3 regions of the Faecalibacterium sp. AF28-13AC genome follow, and region 1 is predicted to be linked to each of the others. Evidence: riboswitches for the same ligand, from Rfam matches in the RefSeq annotation. Region 1 holds a riboswitch; each other region holds the start of a gene.
What was found. Region 1 has a riboswitch for thiamine pyrophosphate ahead of DWY95_RS03825 (TenA family protein). Riboswitches for the same ligand answer to the same signal wherever they lie in the genome.

Region 1 (2,259 bases):
CCGCTTCGACAGCAAGCGGAATACTTTTTCCCTTTGCAAGCTGGGAAGCGATTGCAGAAGAAAAGGTACAGCCTGTCCCATGAGTATTTTTCGTATCAATGCGGGCTGTTTCAAAGTGGTGGAAATTTTCTCCATCAAATAGGACATCAACGGCATTTCCTATATGATGTCCGCCCTTGACAACAATCGCCTTACAACCCATGGCATATATTTTTCTTGCGGCAGCCTCCATATCTGAAACTGTGGAAATCTGCATATCCGCTATTTTCTCTGCCTCTGGAATATTTGGAGTAAGCACATCGGCCAGTGGAATTACAGTGTCTATCAAGGTGGAAACCGCCGCAGGATTCATCAATGGGCAGCCATTTTTGGCATACATAACCGGGTCGATTACAATATTTTGTGGCTTATATTGTAATAGTTTCATTGCCACTGCTTTCATACATTCTGGCGTAGAAAGCATACCAATCTTTACTGCGTTCACTTCAATATCTTCAAACACGGCATCAATCTGTTTTGCAATCATATCCGGGGTAATATCTTGGATGTCGATAACGCGGCTGGTGTTCTCTGCAACAACAGAAACAATAACACTCATTCCAAATACGCCGTGAGCAGAAAAAGTTTTCAAATCAGCCTGAATACCTGCACCTCCGCTGCAATCTGATCCGGCAATGGACAATACTTTTTTCATTTTGCATTTTCCTCCATTCTCTCGTTCCGATAGGCCATCTTCCAAAAAGCAAGCTCTAACAAACTTGCTTTTTCAAAAATATCAGCCAGATACTTTTTATTTGCTACTGATAACCCGGCACATTTATGCTCTGCAAAAGCAGACCATTCTTTGCAGCTTTCTGCATATTGTTCATCCGCATAATCTTTGATAAAGTCCCAATATCTTGACTGTCTGCTTGTAGGAACAGCCGCCAATTTTCGGAATATATAGCTGTAACTTAGCATACAGGGAAGAACCGCCATTAAAATTTCTTCATTCTTTCCATGTGACGCAATCTCAAACATGAAATCAATGTAATTTTGATTTTCAGGCAGAGGAGCGATCAGTTCAATATCATTATCCGTCATGCAAAATTGCTTTAGATAATCCAGGCGCACTTCTGATTCCGTATCATTTACAAAATTCAGCATGGAATAGTAAAGCTGAATTTCTCTTAATGTATCAGCATGAAAAATTGCCTTGCCGTATATACGGGCATAGTTTTTCAGATAGATACTATCCTGAATCATATATCTTTTGAATTTTTCAAGAGGTAGCTTTCCAGTTTGCACTTCCTGCACAAATGGGGTAGCTGCACATTCTTCCCAAATGGGAATGTTGTGGGTTAAGATGTCTTTCATAAATGCCATGTTTGATCCTCCTAAGATAAAAAAATAGAGCCTCTAAAACAATTAGAAGCTCTTTCAGACGCAATACGAGCGTAAGAAATTGCTTCCCTACGCCGGTATTAGCCGACAGGTCCAGAGGTCAGGTCTTACCTTTTTCAACTTGTTCAGTTCCCTCGCAAACACATATCATATCTTATTCAATTAAAAAAGGACATTCCCAAAACAGAGAATGTCCAAAAAATACGAATCTGTATTCTTTAGCTCCCTGCGTTGGTATTAGCCAACAGGTTCAAAGGGTCAGGTTTTAACCTTCTCAACTACAAGGTAGTCCCCCTGCTTGAATATCATTATAGTTAGAAAGTCCCCAAAAGTCAAGTCTACGCATTTAGGACGGTAAAAGTCCACGGAAATCAAAGGTTTTTCCGCATGGTCGGCTAGATAAAGTTATCCTGTTCCCCTCAAAACGAGGTTCTAAATGCGGGAAAACGGACAAAAAAGGAGAGACAGATGTGGAGGATTTGACACCTTTTCGCCGACGTTTTTTATCACTGGGTTACAGTAAGGGGCTAATGTATCCTAAAATAATAGCTTTGTTTTATCCCTCAATAGAATTTGTGGCATCTAATTTTTCATAAATATTTTGGATATGATTATGGTGCGGTATATAAAGAGAGAAAAACGCACCGAATACAGAGCCGATAGGCATACTGTATCCGGTGCGTTGTAAATTTTTAACCTTTCAGATAGTAATGCACATAGGCATTATAATCTCGATGCCGGGTGACTAACCGCAGCCAGATATAAAAGTGGGCAGTTTCCGAATACAAATTGAATTCGGTGGGCTCGCTGGTGGGCTGGGCGTACCCTCGGCAGAACCGTGTCAGGGTATCCAAATTCAGAAACTCCGGCAGTTGG
Region 2 (2,259 bases), on a different contig from region 1:
ATGGTGGAGAATACCGGGATCGAACCGGTGACCTCTTGCATGCCATGCAAGCGCTCTCCCAGCTGAGCTAATCCCCCACATGTTTGGTTTCGTGTCTTGCGACGTGAGTTATTATACCAGCAGGAAGGGACGCTGTCAACACTTTTTTCGAATTTCCTGCGAAGTTTTTGCAGAGAAAAGCGCCCCGGCGGGCGGTGGACCTGCCGGGGCGCGATGGTGCGTGAAAAATCAGGCCTTGGTGTACTGGCGGTCGAAGATCTGCGGGGCCACCTTGATGAGCAGCACAGCGGCCACCACGGTGAGCAGGGTCTCCGGCAGCATGTAGCTGGCATTGTAGACCAGGCTGTAGGTCCAGGCACTCAGGCCCTCGTTCAGGTTGCCCCAGACGAGCACACCGGAGAGGAAGCTGCACAGGAAGCGCAGCACACCGGCCATAAAGGTGCCGAAAGCCACGCCGACCATCCGGTTTTTGAAGGGGCGGGCAAACAGCTCAGCCGTGCCCAGCGCCATGAAGGCGATGAGGTAGTCCAGCAGGACTTCGCCCAGGAAGTACAGGAAGGTGGGCGTCGGGGGTGCCCAGAAGCCCAGCAGCATTTGCAGGCAGCCGTTGACCAGGCCGGTGAACAGGCCCCACTTGACGCCATGGCGGAAGGACACCAGCACAAAGGGCAGCATGCTCAGCAGGGTGACGCTGCCGCCGTTGGGCATGGTGAAGATCTTGATGTTCGACAGCACGGTGCCGATGGCGATCATCAGGGCGCACTCCACCAGAATGCGGGTCTTGGAATAGGAATTCGACATTTTGGATTCGCTCCTCTAAAAATATAGTACACAAAAACAAAATACGCCTGCGATCAGCAGGCGTAGAGGCTTCGTTTGTGAAAGATGGGAACATTCCGCAAACTACCTACGCCGGCATTACCCGGATCAGGTTCAAGGGTACTCCGCAGTGCGCGGATCTCAGCCTTTCGGCGCCCCTGTTTTCATGTCCGTCTCCCAGTATAGTCGTCCGACGCCAAAAGTCAAGCCCCGGCGGGCATATTGCGCCCCTCTGCCTCATATTTTTTACCAAGGAGTCTTGCGGAGGAGGGGACAGGGCATGAAAGTGGAACCGGAACAGCGGGCTGCACTGCTGGGGGAGTACATCGCAAAAAACAGCGCAACAGTGCGGACCGCAGCGCGGGCGTTCGGGTGCAGCAAATCCACCGTGCACAAGGATGTTTCGTCCCGGCTGCGGCGGGTGGACCCCGACTTATTCCAGCGGGTGCAGGCAGTGCTGGCCCGGAACAAGGCCGAGCGGCATCTGCGGGGCGGAGCGGCCACCCGCCGGAAATACGGCAAAAAATAAGAGCGGCGGCGCATCCTTATATATAGGTTGTATAAGGGTGTGCCGCTTTTGCTGCTATTTGCTGCGGAATTGTTCCAGCGCGGCCTTTTCGAGCCGGCTGACCTGCGCCTGGCTGATGCCGATCTCCCGCGCCACCTCCATCTGCGTTTCGCCCTTGAGGTAGCGCAGCTCCATGATCCGCTTTTCGCGCGGGGTCAGGGACGCGACGGTCTCCCGGAACTGCAGGCCGCTGATCCAGCTGTCCTCGCCGTCGGGGTCACGCACCTGGTCGATGACATACATGGCGTCGCCGCCGTCGGTATAGAGCGGCTCCTCAAGGCTGAGCGGTTCCACCACCGACTCCAGCGCCGCCGTCACCTCCCGGCGGGACAGGCCCGCCTGCTGCGCGATCTCGTTCACCGTAGGCTCCCGGCCCAGCTGCTTTTCCAGCCTCTCCCGCGCCTGCATGGCTTTGTAGGCCGTATCCCGCAGCGACCGGCTGACCCGCAGGGCGTTGTTGTCCCGCAGAAAGCGGCGGATCTCGCCGATGATCATCGGGACGCCGTAGGTGGAGAACCGCACGTTCTGGGCCGGGTCAAAGTTGTCAATGGCCTTGATCAGCCCGATGCAGCCTACCTGAAACAGGTCGTCGAGATTCTCGCCTCGCTGGGCGAACCGCTGTACCACGCTGAGTACCAGCCGCAGGTTGCCCTCGATCATCTGCTGGCGGGCGGCGGCGTCGCCCGCATGGGCCCGCGTCAGTAGCTCCCGCTTCTGTGCTTCGGTCAGGACAGGCAGCTGTGCCGTATCCATCCCGCAGAGCTCGACTTTGTTGTACATCCGCGCCCCTCCGGTTTCGTTTTGACGTTACCGGAAGTATGGGGCGGGGGCAGGGGAATCATGCGTGGGAATTTTTGCCCGCTCAGTCCTCC
Region 3 (2,259 bases), on a different contig from region 1:
TTGAGGGCGTCCGCCAGCTCGGTGGTGTGGGCGGGCAGGGAGGAATAGCGGATGCCCTGCTCGCTGATGCGGGCAAAAGCGGGCTGCAGGGCGGTCATCAGCTCGGTCTTGAGCTGGCCGTCCAGCGCGTCGCGGGTGTAGGCGTTTTCCACATTTCCGCAGACGTTGGTGTAAAACAGGATGGGGTTGACGATGCGGTAGCTGTACTCGCCAAAGCAGCGGATGGCGATGTCGAGGTCGATGCCGGCGCGCTGGTCCACCACCCGGAAGGGCACCGGGTTGGGGGTGCCGTACTTGTTGCCCACCAGCTCCTTGGTGTTGATGTAGTAGATGCGCTGGTCGGCGGCGGCCTGCCCGCCAAAGCCGAACCGCTTGCCCATCTCGGCAAAGACGCCGTCGATGTCCTTCAGCCCGCCGCTGAGCAGGGAGGGCTGGGTGCCGGTGCTGTAGGTGTACTCGCCCGGCTCGGCGCACAGCTCCACCACTTTGCCCTGCTCTACGATCAGGGCGCACTGGCCCTCCGCCACGGCCACGACGGAGCCGTCGGAGATGATGTTCTCATTGCCGTGCTTGTTGGCAGAGCGACGGTCGGTGCGCTTCTGCCCCTTGACGGCCAGCACTTCGGCCGGGAGGGCATCGCAATAGAAAAACTCTTTCCACTGGTCGGCCATCACGCCGGAGGCCGCGTTCATTGCAGCTTTTACAAGACCCATATTCCAAATCTCCTTTGAAGTGGTTTCGGTTGCGGAATTACCCTTAGTATAGCACAGAAGCACTGCAAAAGGAAACTGCCTCTTGCAATTTTGGCACGATGGGTGTAGAATACTCCCGACAACAAAATACAGGGGAGCTCGTCATGCGGGCTGAGAGGAAGTGCTCAAACTTCGACCCTTTTACCTGATGCGGATAATGCCGCCGTAGGAAGTCATCACGATGCGTTTTCACAGGGGCTTCCGCAGAGGGAGCTCCTGTTTTTGTTTTCTGCCGCAGCCGCCTTGTGGGCGGCTCCGGGCCGAGGGGGAGCGCCCTGGGCCTTGAATCGACGCGATGGGAAGCCGTGTTCCGGCGTGAGAGGAGACCAGAAAGTCTCGACCGCTTTGCAATAGGAGGAATCCTCATGAAAGCACTCTCTACGAAAAAGCTGGCTCTGGCCGGGATGCTCTGCGCCCTGGCCGTTGTGGGCAGCGTGTTCAGCTTCCCCATTTTTGGCAGCAAATGCGCCCCGGTGCAGCACATGGTCAACATCCTGTGCGCTGTGCTGCTGGGCCCCTACTACGGCATCGGCGTGGCCTTCGTGGCCTCGCTGCTGCGCAACCTGCTGGGCCTGGGCAGTCTGATGGCCTTCCCCGGCAGCATGTTCGGTGCCCTGCTGTGCGGCATCGTCTACCACAAGACCGAAAAGCTGCTGCCCACTCTGGTGGGTGAGGTGTTCGGCACCTCCATCCTGGGCGGGCTGTGCGCCTACCCGGTGGCCATCCTGCTGATGGGCAAGAGCGCGGGCGATATCGCATTCTATGCCTACATCGTGCCCTTCCTCGTCTCGACCGCAGGCGGTGCGGTCATTGCAGGTGTGCTGCTGGCCGCGCTGCAGCGCTCCGGCGCTTTGCGCTCCATGCAGACCAGCCTGAGCTGAGGAGGGCACCGTGACAGCGTTTGGAGCTCTTTTCGACCGGGTGCGGGAAACCTCGCCCCTCGTCCACTGCATCTCGAATCTCGTCAGCGCCAACGACTGCGCTAACATCGTGCTGGCGGCCGGGGCGTCGCCCATCATGGCGGATGACCCGGAGGAGGTGGAGGAGATCACGGCGCTGAGCCGGGCCCTCTGCCTGAGTCTGGGCACCCCGAACCCCCGCAAGGCCGAGGCCATGGTCAAAGCGGGCCGCACCGCCGCCCGGCTGGGCCTGCCGGTGGTCTTTGACCCGGTGGGCGTGGGCGCATCGCAGTTCCGCCAGAGCATCGCGGCCGAGGTGCTGCGGGAAGTGCCCGTCACCGTGCTGCGGTGCAACGCCTCGGAGCTGCAGGCGCTGAGCGGGCTTGCGCAGGTCTCACGCGGGGTGGATGCCGGCAAGACCCTGCCGCCGGAGGCCCTGCGGCCGCTGGCCGAGCAGTTTGCCGCGCAGCACCACTGCGTCGCGGCAGTGACCGGGGCCGAGGACATCGTGACGGACGGGAAGACGACCCACATCCTCCGCAACGGCACCCCGCTGCTGCGGCGTGTGACCGGGGCGGGCTGTATGTTGTCGGTCCTGACGGCGGCTT

Region 2: linked by a shared signal. The riboswitch ahead of thiT (energy-coupled thiamine transporter ThiT) and the one ahead of DWY95_RS03825 (TenA family protein) in region 1 are both predicted to bind thiamine pyrophosphate.
Region 3: linked by a shared signal. The riboswitch ahead of thiW (energy coupling factor transporter S component ThiW) and the one ahead of DWY95_RS03825 (TenA family protein) in region 1 are both predicted to bind thiamine pyrophosphate.

Annotation. Positions count from the first base shown of each region.
Region 1 covers NZ_QUFG01000002.1:270,287-272,545, forward strand. Annotated here, with positions in the region: gene thiD (bifunctional hydroxymethylpyrimidine kinase/phosphomethylpyrimidine kinase) at 1-694, opposite strand, end outside; gene DWY95_RS03825 (TenA family protein) at 691-1,365, opposite strand; TPP riboswitch at 1,432-1,529, opposite strand; TPP riboswitch at 1,590-1,689, opposite strand; gene DWY95_RS03830 (hypothetical protein) at 2,076-2,259, opposite strand, start outside.
Region 2 covers NZ_QUFG01000013.1:8,248-10,506, forward strand. Annotated here, with positions in the region: tRNA gene DWY95_RS14665 (tRNA-Ala) at 2-77, opposite strand; gene thiT (energy-coupled thiamine transporter ThiT) at 229-801, opposite strand; TPP riboswitch at 888-989, opposite strand; gene DWY95_RS14675 (sporulation transcriptional regulator SpoIIID) at 1,100-1,348, shown strand; gene sigG (RNA polymerase sporulation sigma factor SigG) at 1,403-2,167, opposite strand; gene sigK (RNA polymerase sporulation sigma factor SigK) at 2,250-2,259, opposite strand, start outside.
Region 3 covers NZ_QUFG01000011.1:39,391-41,649, reverse strand. Annotated here, with positions in the region: gene DWY95_RS13950 (SPFH domain-containing protein) at 1-713, opposite strand, end outside; TPP riboswitch at 834-941, shown strand; gene thiW (energy coupling factor transporter S component ThiW) at 1,118-1,633, shown strand; gene thiM (hydroxyethylthiazole kinase) at 1,644-2,259, shown strand, end outside.